Phreatobacter stygius: one gene and its partner. The protein of the gene in region 1 binds, or shares a complex with, the protein of each later gene. Links are inferred from orthologs where the notes say so. Each region holds a gene or a part of one and is shown on either strand. Other genes may lie near its edges. The genes, in order: ccmE and ccmB.

Region 1 (3,148 bases):
GTCTGCGGCATGGATGGGTCCATGACGGTCTGGTTGATTTTTGCGATCATGACGGCCGCCGCGATTTTCGCGGTGCTGGTGCCGCTCGCGCGCTCGCGCGAGGCAGCGACCCGGGCTTCCGGCTCGGATCTGGCCGTCTACAAGGATCAATTGGCCGAGATCGGCCGTGATCGCCAGGCGGGCTTGATCGGCGAGCTCGAGGCCGAAGCCGCCCGCATCGAAGTGTCGCGCCGGCTGATCGCCGCCGCCGACCAGGCTCGTCCGGCGCCGGATTCCTCGCTCAGGCGCCGGCGGATCACGGCGATTGCCGCGATCGTCGTCGTGCCGCTGGTCGCCGCCGGTATCTATGGCTCGCGCGGCCAGCCGGATTATCCGGGCCAGCCGCTCGCCGGGCGAGATCGGCAGACCCCGGCCGAGCGCGACCTCGCGACGCTGATCGGCCGCGTCGAGGCGCATCTGGCCGCCAATCCCGAGGATGGCCGCGGCTGGGAGATCCTCGCGCCCATCTATGTCCGGCTCGGGCGCGGCGCCGATGCGATCAAGGCGCGGGCCAATGCGCTGCGCCTTCTGGGCGCGACCGCCGATCGCGAGGCCGACCTCGCCGAGGCCCGGGTGCTCGCGGCACAGGGGCAGGTGACGGCCGAGGCCAAGGCCGGCTTTCAGCGCGCCATGGCGCTCGAACCGAACCATCCGAAGGCCAGCTATTTCGCCGGGCTCGCCGCCGAGCAGGACGGCAAGCCCGACGACGCGCGCGCGGTCTGGACCCGGCTCGCCGAAGCGGCGCCGCCCGGCGCGCCCTGGCTCGGCACGATCCAGGGCGAGATCGTCCGGCTTGGCGGCACGCCGCCACCGGCGCCAGCCACCCCGACCGCCTCGGATATCCGCGGCATGGTCGACGGGCTGGCCGCGCGGCTCGCCGCCGACGGCAGCGATTTCGATGGCTGGCTCAGGCTCGTCCGCTCCTATGCCGTGCTGGGCGACACGCCCAAGGCGCGCCAGGCGGCGTCCGACGCCCGCCGCCATTTCCTGGCCGAGGCCGAGAAACTCACGCGCCTCGATGCGCTGGTCCGCGAACTGGGCCTCGGAGGCTGATCGACATGACCCGCAAGCAGCGCCGTCTGACCCTGATCGGCCTCGCGCTCGGCGTGCTGGGCATCGCCGCCAGCCTGGTGCTCTACGCGCTGTCCGGGTCGATCACCCTGTTCAATTCGCCGACCGACGTGGTCGAGCGGGCGATCCAGCCGGGCCAGCGCATCCGGCTCGGCGGCCTGGTCGAGACCGGTTCGGTGCAGCGCGGCGAGCACATGCAGGTGCGCTTCAGCGTCACCGACGGTCGGAATTCGGTGCCCGTCGCCTATACCGGCGTGCTGCCCGACCTGTTCCGCGAGGGTCAGGGCGTGGTCGTCGAGGGCCTGGTCGCGCCCGACCGGCAGTTCCGCGCCGACAGCGTGCTGGCCCGCCACGATGAAAACTACATGCCGAAGGAGGTCGCCGACAGCCTGCGCCAGCAGGGGCTTTGGCGGCCCGGCGATCCGGTACCTGGCCGCAACGCGGCGCGTGAAACCGGCACGAGGTGACCATGTCTCCGGAAATCGGTCATTATGCCCTGGTTCTCGCGCTCGCCCTGGCACTGATCCAATCGGTCGTGCCGATCTGGGGGGCGAAGCAGGCCGACGCCGTGCTGATGGGCACCGCCGGGCCGGTGGCGCTCGGCCAGTTCGCTTTTGTCGCACTCGCCTTCGCGGTCCTGACACAGGCCTATCTGGTCTCGGATTTTTCGGTCGAGAACGTTTTCCTCAACAGCCATTCGGCCAAGCCGCTGATCTATCGGATCTCCGGTGTCTGGGGGAACCACGAGGGCTCGATGCTGCTCTGGGTGCTGATCCTGGCGCTGTTTTCGGCCTTGGTGGCGGCCTTTGGCCGCAACCTGCCGCTCAGCCTGAAGGCCAATGTGCTGGCGGTGCAGAGCTGGATCACCGTGGCTTTCCTGCTGTTCATCCTGAAGACCTCCAACCCGTTCACCAGGCTCTCGCCGGCGCCCTTCGAAGGCCGCGATCTCAATCCGCTGCTGCAGGACCCGGGACTGGCGATCCATCCGCCGCTGCTCTATGTCGGTTATGTCGGCTTCTCCATGTCGTTTGCCTTTGCCGTGGCAGCACTCATCGACGGCAAGATCGACGCCGCCTGGGCGCGCTGGGTCAGGCCCTGGGCGCTGACCGCCTGGATGTTCCTGACCGCCGGTATCTCGATGGGCTCGTTCTGGGCCTATTACGAGCTCGGCTGGGGTGGCTGGTGGTTCTGGGATCCGGTCGAGAATGCCTCGCTGATGCCTTGGCTCGCCGGCACGGCGCTGCTGCATTCGGCGATCGTCATGGAAAAGCGCGAGGCCTTGAAGGTCTGGACCGTGCTGCTTGCCATCCTGACCTTCTCGCTGTCGCTGCTCGGCACCTTCCTGGTGCGCTCGGGCGTGCTGACCTCGGTTCACGCCTTTGCCGTCGACCCCGAGCGCGGGGTGTTCATTCTCGCCATCCTGGTCGTGTTCATTGGCGGCTCGCTGGCGCTTTATGCCTGGCGGGCGCCCATGCTGAAACAGGGCGGCATCTTCGCGCCGGTGTCGCGCGAGGGCGCGCTGGTGCTGAACAACCTGTTCCTCACCGCCGCCTGCGCCGCGGTCTTTGTCGGCACGCTCTATCCGCTGGCGCTGGAGGCGCTCACCGGCGCCAAGATTTCGGTCGGTCCGCCGTTCTTCAACTGGACCTTCGGCCCGCTGATGGTGCCGCTGCTGGTGGTCATGGTGTTCGGCCCGTTCCTGGCCTGGAAGCGTGGTGATCTCTATGGCGTCGCCCAGCGCTTGACCTGGGCTCTCGGGCTTGGCGTCGCCGCCATGCTGGCCGCCTATGCCACGACCTCGGGTGGACCGGTCCTGGCGCCGGTCGTCATTGGCCTTGCCTGCTACATCATCGCGGGGTCGCTGATCGAGGTCGCCGAGCGGATCCAGCTGTTCCGCGCCCCGGCGGCAACCGTCTGGTCGCGGGCCAAGGGGTTGCCGCGCTCGGCCTGGGGCACGGCCTTCGCCCATGCCGGTGTCGGCGTCATGCTCATCGGCATCGTCGGCGAGACCGCCTACCGGCAGGAACTGATCGTCCAG
Region 2 (3,221 bases), 2.3 Mb from region 1 along the record:
TCTGCGCCAGATATTCCAGGTTGACCTGGTGGCAGATGCCGGTGCCGGGCGGCACGACGGAAAAGTTCTTGAACGCCTGCTGGCCCCATTTCAGGAAGCGGTAGCGCTCGCCATTGCGCTGATATTCCAGATCGACGTTCTTCTTGAATGCCTTGGCCGAGCCGAATTCGTCGACGATCACCGAGTGGTCGATCACCAGATCGACCGGCACCAGCGGGTTGATCTTCTGCGGGTCGCCGCCGAGCGACTTCATCGCATCGCGCATGGCGGCAAGGTCGACCACCGCCGGGACGCCGGTGAAGTCCTGCATCAGCACACGTGCCGGACGGAAGGCGATCTCCTTGCCGGCCTTGCCCTTGTCCTTCAGCCAGGCCGCGACCGCCTCGATATCGGCCTTGGTGACCGAGCGGCCGTCTTCGGCGCGCAACAGGTTCTCGAGCAGCACCTTCATCGAGAAGGGAAGCGCTGAAATGCCCTTGAGCCCGTTCTTCTCCGCATCCTTCAGACTGTAGTAGGCGTAGCTCTTGGTGCCGACCTTGAGTGTCTTGCGGGCTTTGAAGCTGTCGAGCGACATGAGGCGAGGATCCCTTCATCCAGGAAGGCCGACATCGCGTCCGAAGCTTCGGGCGTAGTCTCAAGGAACCCAAGCGGGCGCGGCGACCAATCGCGGGCGTTATAGAGGGATTCCAATCAACCCGCCATATGGTTAGAAGCAATCATCGCGCTCTCGCCGCTCACTCTTTCGTCGCGTAAGAACGCAGCATGATGCGTCTCAATGCCGATGCCCTCACCTGCCAGCGCGGCGGCCGGATCGTTTTCCGGGATTTGAGCTTTGAAGTCCCGGCCGGAGAGGCAATCCAGGTCGTCGGCCGCAATGGCGCCGGCAAGTCGAGCCTGTTGCGTCTGATTGCAGGTCTGGTGCGCATAGAGGCGGGCGAGCTCCGCTTCGAAGGCGGCGACCCGGAAGCGCCGATCGGTGAACAGGCGCATTATTGCGGCCACCAGGACGCTTTCAAGGGCGCCCTGACGGTTGCTGAGAACCTGGCTTTCTGGACCGCCTTTCTGGGAAGCGGCAAGCCCGGCGATACAAGCGGCGCGGCGCTCGGCCGCCTTGGCCTCGATCACCTCGCCGATCTGCCCGCCAGCTACCTTTCGGCGGGCCAGCGCCGCCGCCTGGCGCTGGCCCGCCTGATCAGCGTCAGGCGGCCGATCTGGCTGCTCGACGAGCCGACCGCCGCGCTCGACCAGGCGAGCCAGCAGGTGCTGGCCGAGATCATGGCCGAGCATCTGGCCGGCGGCGGCCTGATCCTCGCCGCAACCCATGGGCCGCTCGGCATCCCGGCACGCGAACTCAGGATCGGAGAGCCCGGATGAGCTCGCCGCTCAAAGCCCTGTTCCAGCGCGACCTGAAGCTTGCCACCCGGGTCGGCGGCGGCGCCATGATCGGTGTCGTATTCTTCCTCGCGGTGGTCACCATCGTGCCCTTCGGGGTCGGGCCGGACATGATCCTGCTTGGCCGCATCGGCCCTGCGATCCTCTGGATCGGCGCCCTGCTGGCAACCTTGCTCGGTCTCGACCGCCTGTTCCAGGCCGACGCCGATGACGGCTCGATGGATCTCCTGATGATGGCCGAGACGCCGCTCGCCCTGGTGGTCATGGCCAAGGCGGCGGCCCATTGGCTCGCCACCGGCCTGCCCTTGGTCGTGGCGGCGCCCGTCCTCGGGCTCTTGATGAACGTGCCGCCGGACGCCATGGGCGCGGTGGCGCTGACCCTGTTGGCCGGCACCCCGGCGCTGACCGGCCTCGGCACCATCGGCGCGGCACTTGCCGTCAGCCTGCGCCGCGGCGGCCTGTTGATGGCGATCCTGATCCTGCCACTGACCATTCCGGTGCTGATCTTCGGGGTTGCCGCCACCAGCGCCGCGATCGCCGGTCCGGTACCGTTCGGTGCGCCCTTCATGGTGCTGGTCGGGCTGTCGCTGGCAAGCCTGGTGCTCGGGCCGGTGGCCGCCGCGGCGGCGCTGAAATCCGGATTGGAGTGACCGGCATTCGCAAGCGAAACGGCGCGCTGCATGCGCGCGCTGCGTGTACGTGCCTTGCTATCGCCGTATCCGCACGCGACATTCGCCCGGCCTGTCCCGACAGGAGGCCGCCATGCGACGTGCAGTCTTGGTTTTCGCAGTCTTGGCCCTGTCCGGCTGCGCCAGCGCACCGGAACAGGTGGTCAGCCCGCCGCCACAACCGGAAACCACCGCCTTTTGCGCCACGGCCGAGCGCGGCGCCCGCATCCGCGTCACCGCCACCAACAATTCATCGCGGCCGATGATCTGTCAGGTCACCTGCACGTTCCAGAAGCTGAACGGTGGCACCGATTCCATGTCCTGTGACGGCACCGTCGCAGGCGGCGCCAATGCCGCGCCGTTCTGCGAGAATGTCGACCGCCGCCGGCGCGTGCGTCAGCTCACCAATACCGTGGTCGACTGCACCTTCGCCCAGGCCGGCTGACAAGCCCTTACAGGACCGGCTTGGTCCTTTCCCAGGCTTCCGGCATCTGCCGGATGAAGGCGTCAAGCCAGCCGACCAGGTTCGGATGGTTGGCCCGCCAGGCCCCCTGAAAGCGGATGTCCTGATAGCCCAGCGCGCAGGCCAGCGCGATCGTGCCGACCGTCACATCGAGCGCCGGCGGCATCGCCTCCAGCGCGGCCAGGCCGCGCGCCACCTTGCCGTGCTGATGATCGAGCCAGCGCGGTTCGCGGCGGTCCTCGGAGCGGAACATGGCCTCGTAGCGCAGCAGAATGCCGGCATCGAGAATGCCGTCGGCGAGCGCCTGCAGCGTCAAGGCCGGGATGCGCAGCTTCGGATCGGCCGGAATGATCTTGTTTCCGCCGGCTTCGATATCCAGATATTCGAGGATGACGCGGCTGTCATAGATCGTCGTGCCGTCCTCCAGGATCAGCGCCGGGATCTTGCCCAGCGGGTTCTGCAGGCGCAGCGCATCGCCGCCATCCATCGTATCGGCCAACTCGACCGTTACCCGGTCGGCCAGGTCCAGATGGGCGAGCGCAAGTTTGATCTTGCGCCCGAACGGCGACGGCGGCGATGAACGCAGGACGAGCGGCATGCTGAATTCCCCGGGCACTCTTCATGGAGTGGTCGAACCTGCGCAGGCGGTTTGGCGCCGGTCAAGCAGACCGCGCGTCAGACCGGCTGGGCCGGAACCG

The links.
Region 2: the proteins of ccmE (region 1) and ccmB are in contact, whole or in part, in a solved structure (PDB 8CE8), measured with the Escherichia coli proteins. The link is inferred for Phreatobacter stygius from one-to-one orthologs.

What each region holds. Positions count from the first base shown.
Region 1 is NZ_CP039690.1:4,537,439-4,540,586, forward strand. What follows is about bases 1-2,837. They hold ccmE (cytochrome c maturation protein CcmE), read left to right. Parts: upstream 1-1,097; coding sequence 1,098-1,577; downstream 1,578-2,837. Other genes in these bases: ccmI (c-type cytochrome biogenesis protein CcmI), read left to right, coding at 22-1,092; E8M01_RS21355 (heme lyase CcmF/NrfE family subunit), read left to right, coding at 1,580-2,837. Also shown: more of E8M01_RS21355, read left to right, coding at 2,838-3,148. UniProt on the Escherichia coli protein: Heme chaperone required for the biogenesis of c-type cytochromes. Transiently binds heme delivered by CcmC and transfers the heme to apo-cytochromes in a process facilitated by CcmF and CcmH.
Region 2 is NZ_CP039690.1:2,284,909-2,288,129, forward strand. Bases 297-3,206 are described here. They hold ccmB (heme exporter protein CcmB), read left to right. Parts: upstream 297-1,370; coding sequence 1,371-2,042; downstream 2,043-3,206. Other genes in these bases: acnA (aconitate hydratase AcnA), read right to left, coding at 297-574; ccmA (heme ABC exporter ATP-binding protein CcmA), read left to right, coding at 766-1,374; E8M01_RS10450 (hypothetical protein), read left to right, coding at 2,155-2,505; E8M01_RS10455 (glutathione S-transferase family protein), read right to left, coding at 2,513-3,121. Also shown: more of acnA, read right to left, coding at 1-296. UniProt on the Escherichia coli protein: Required for the export of heme to the periplasm for the biogenesis of c-type cytochromes.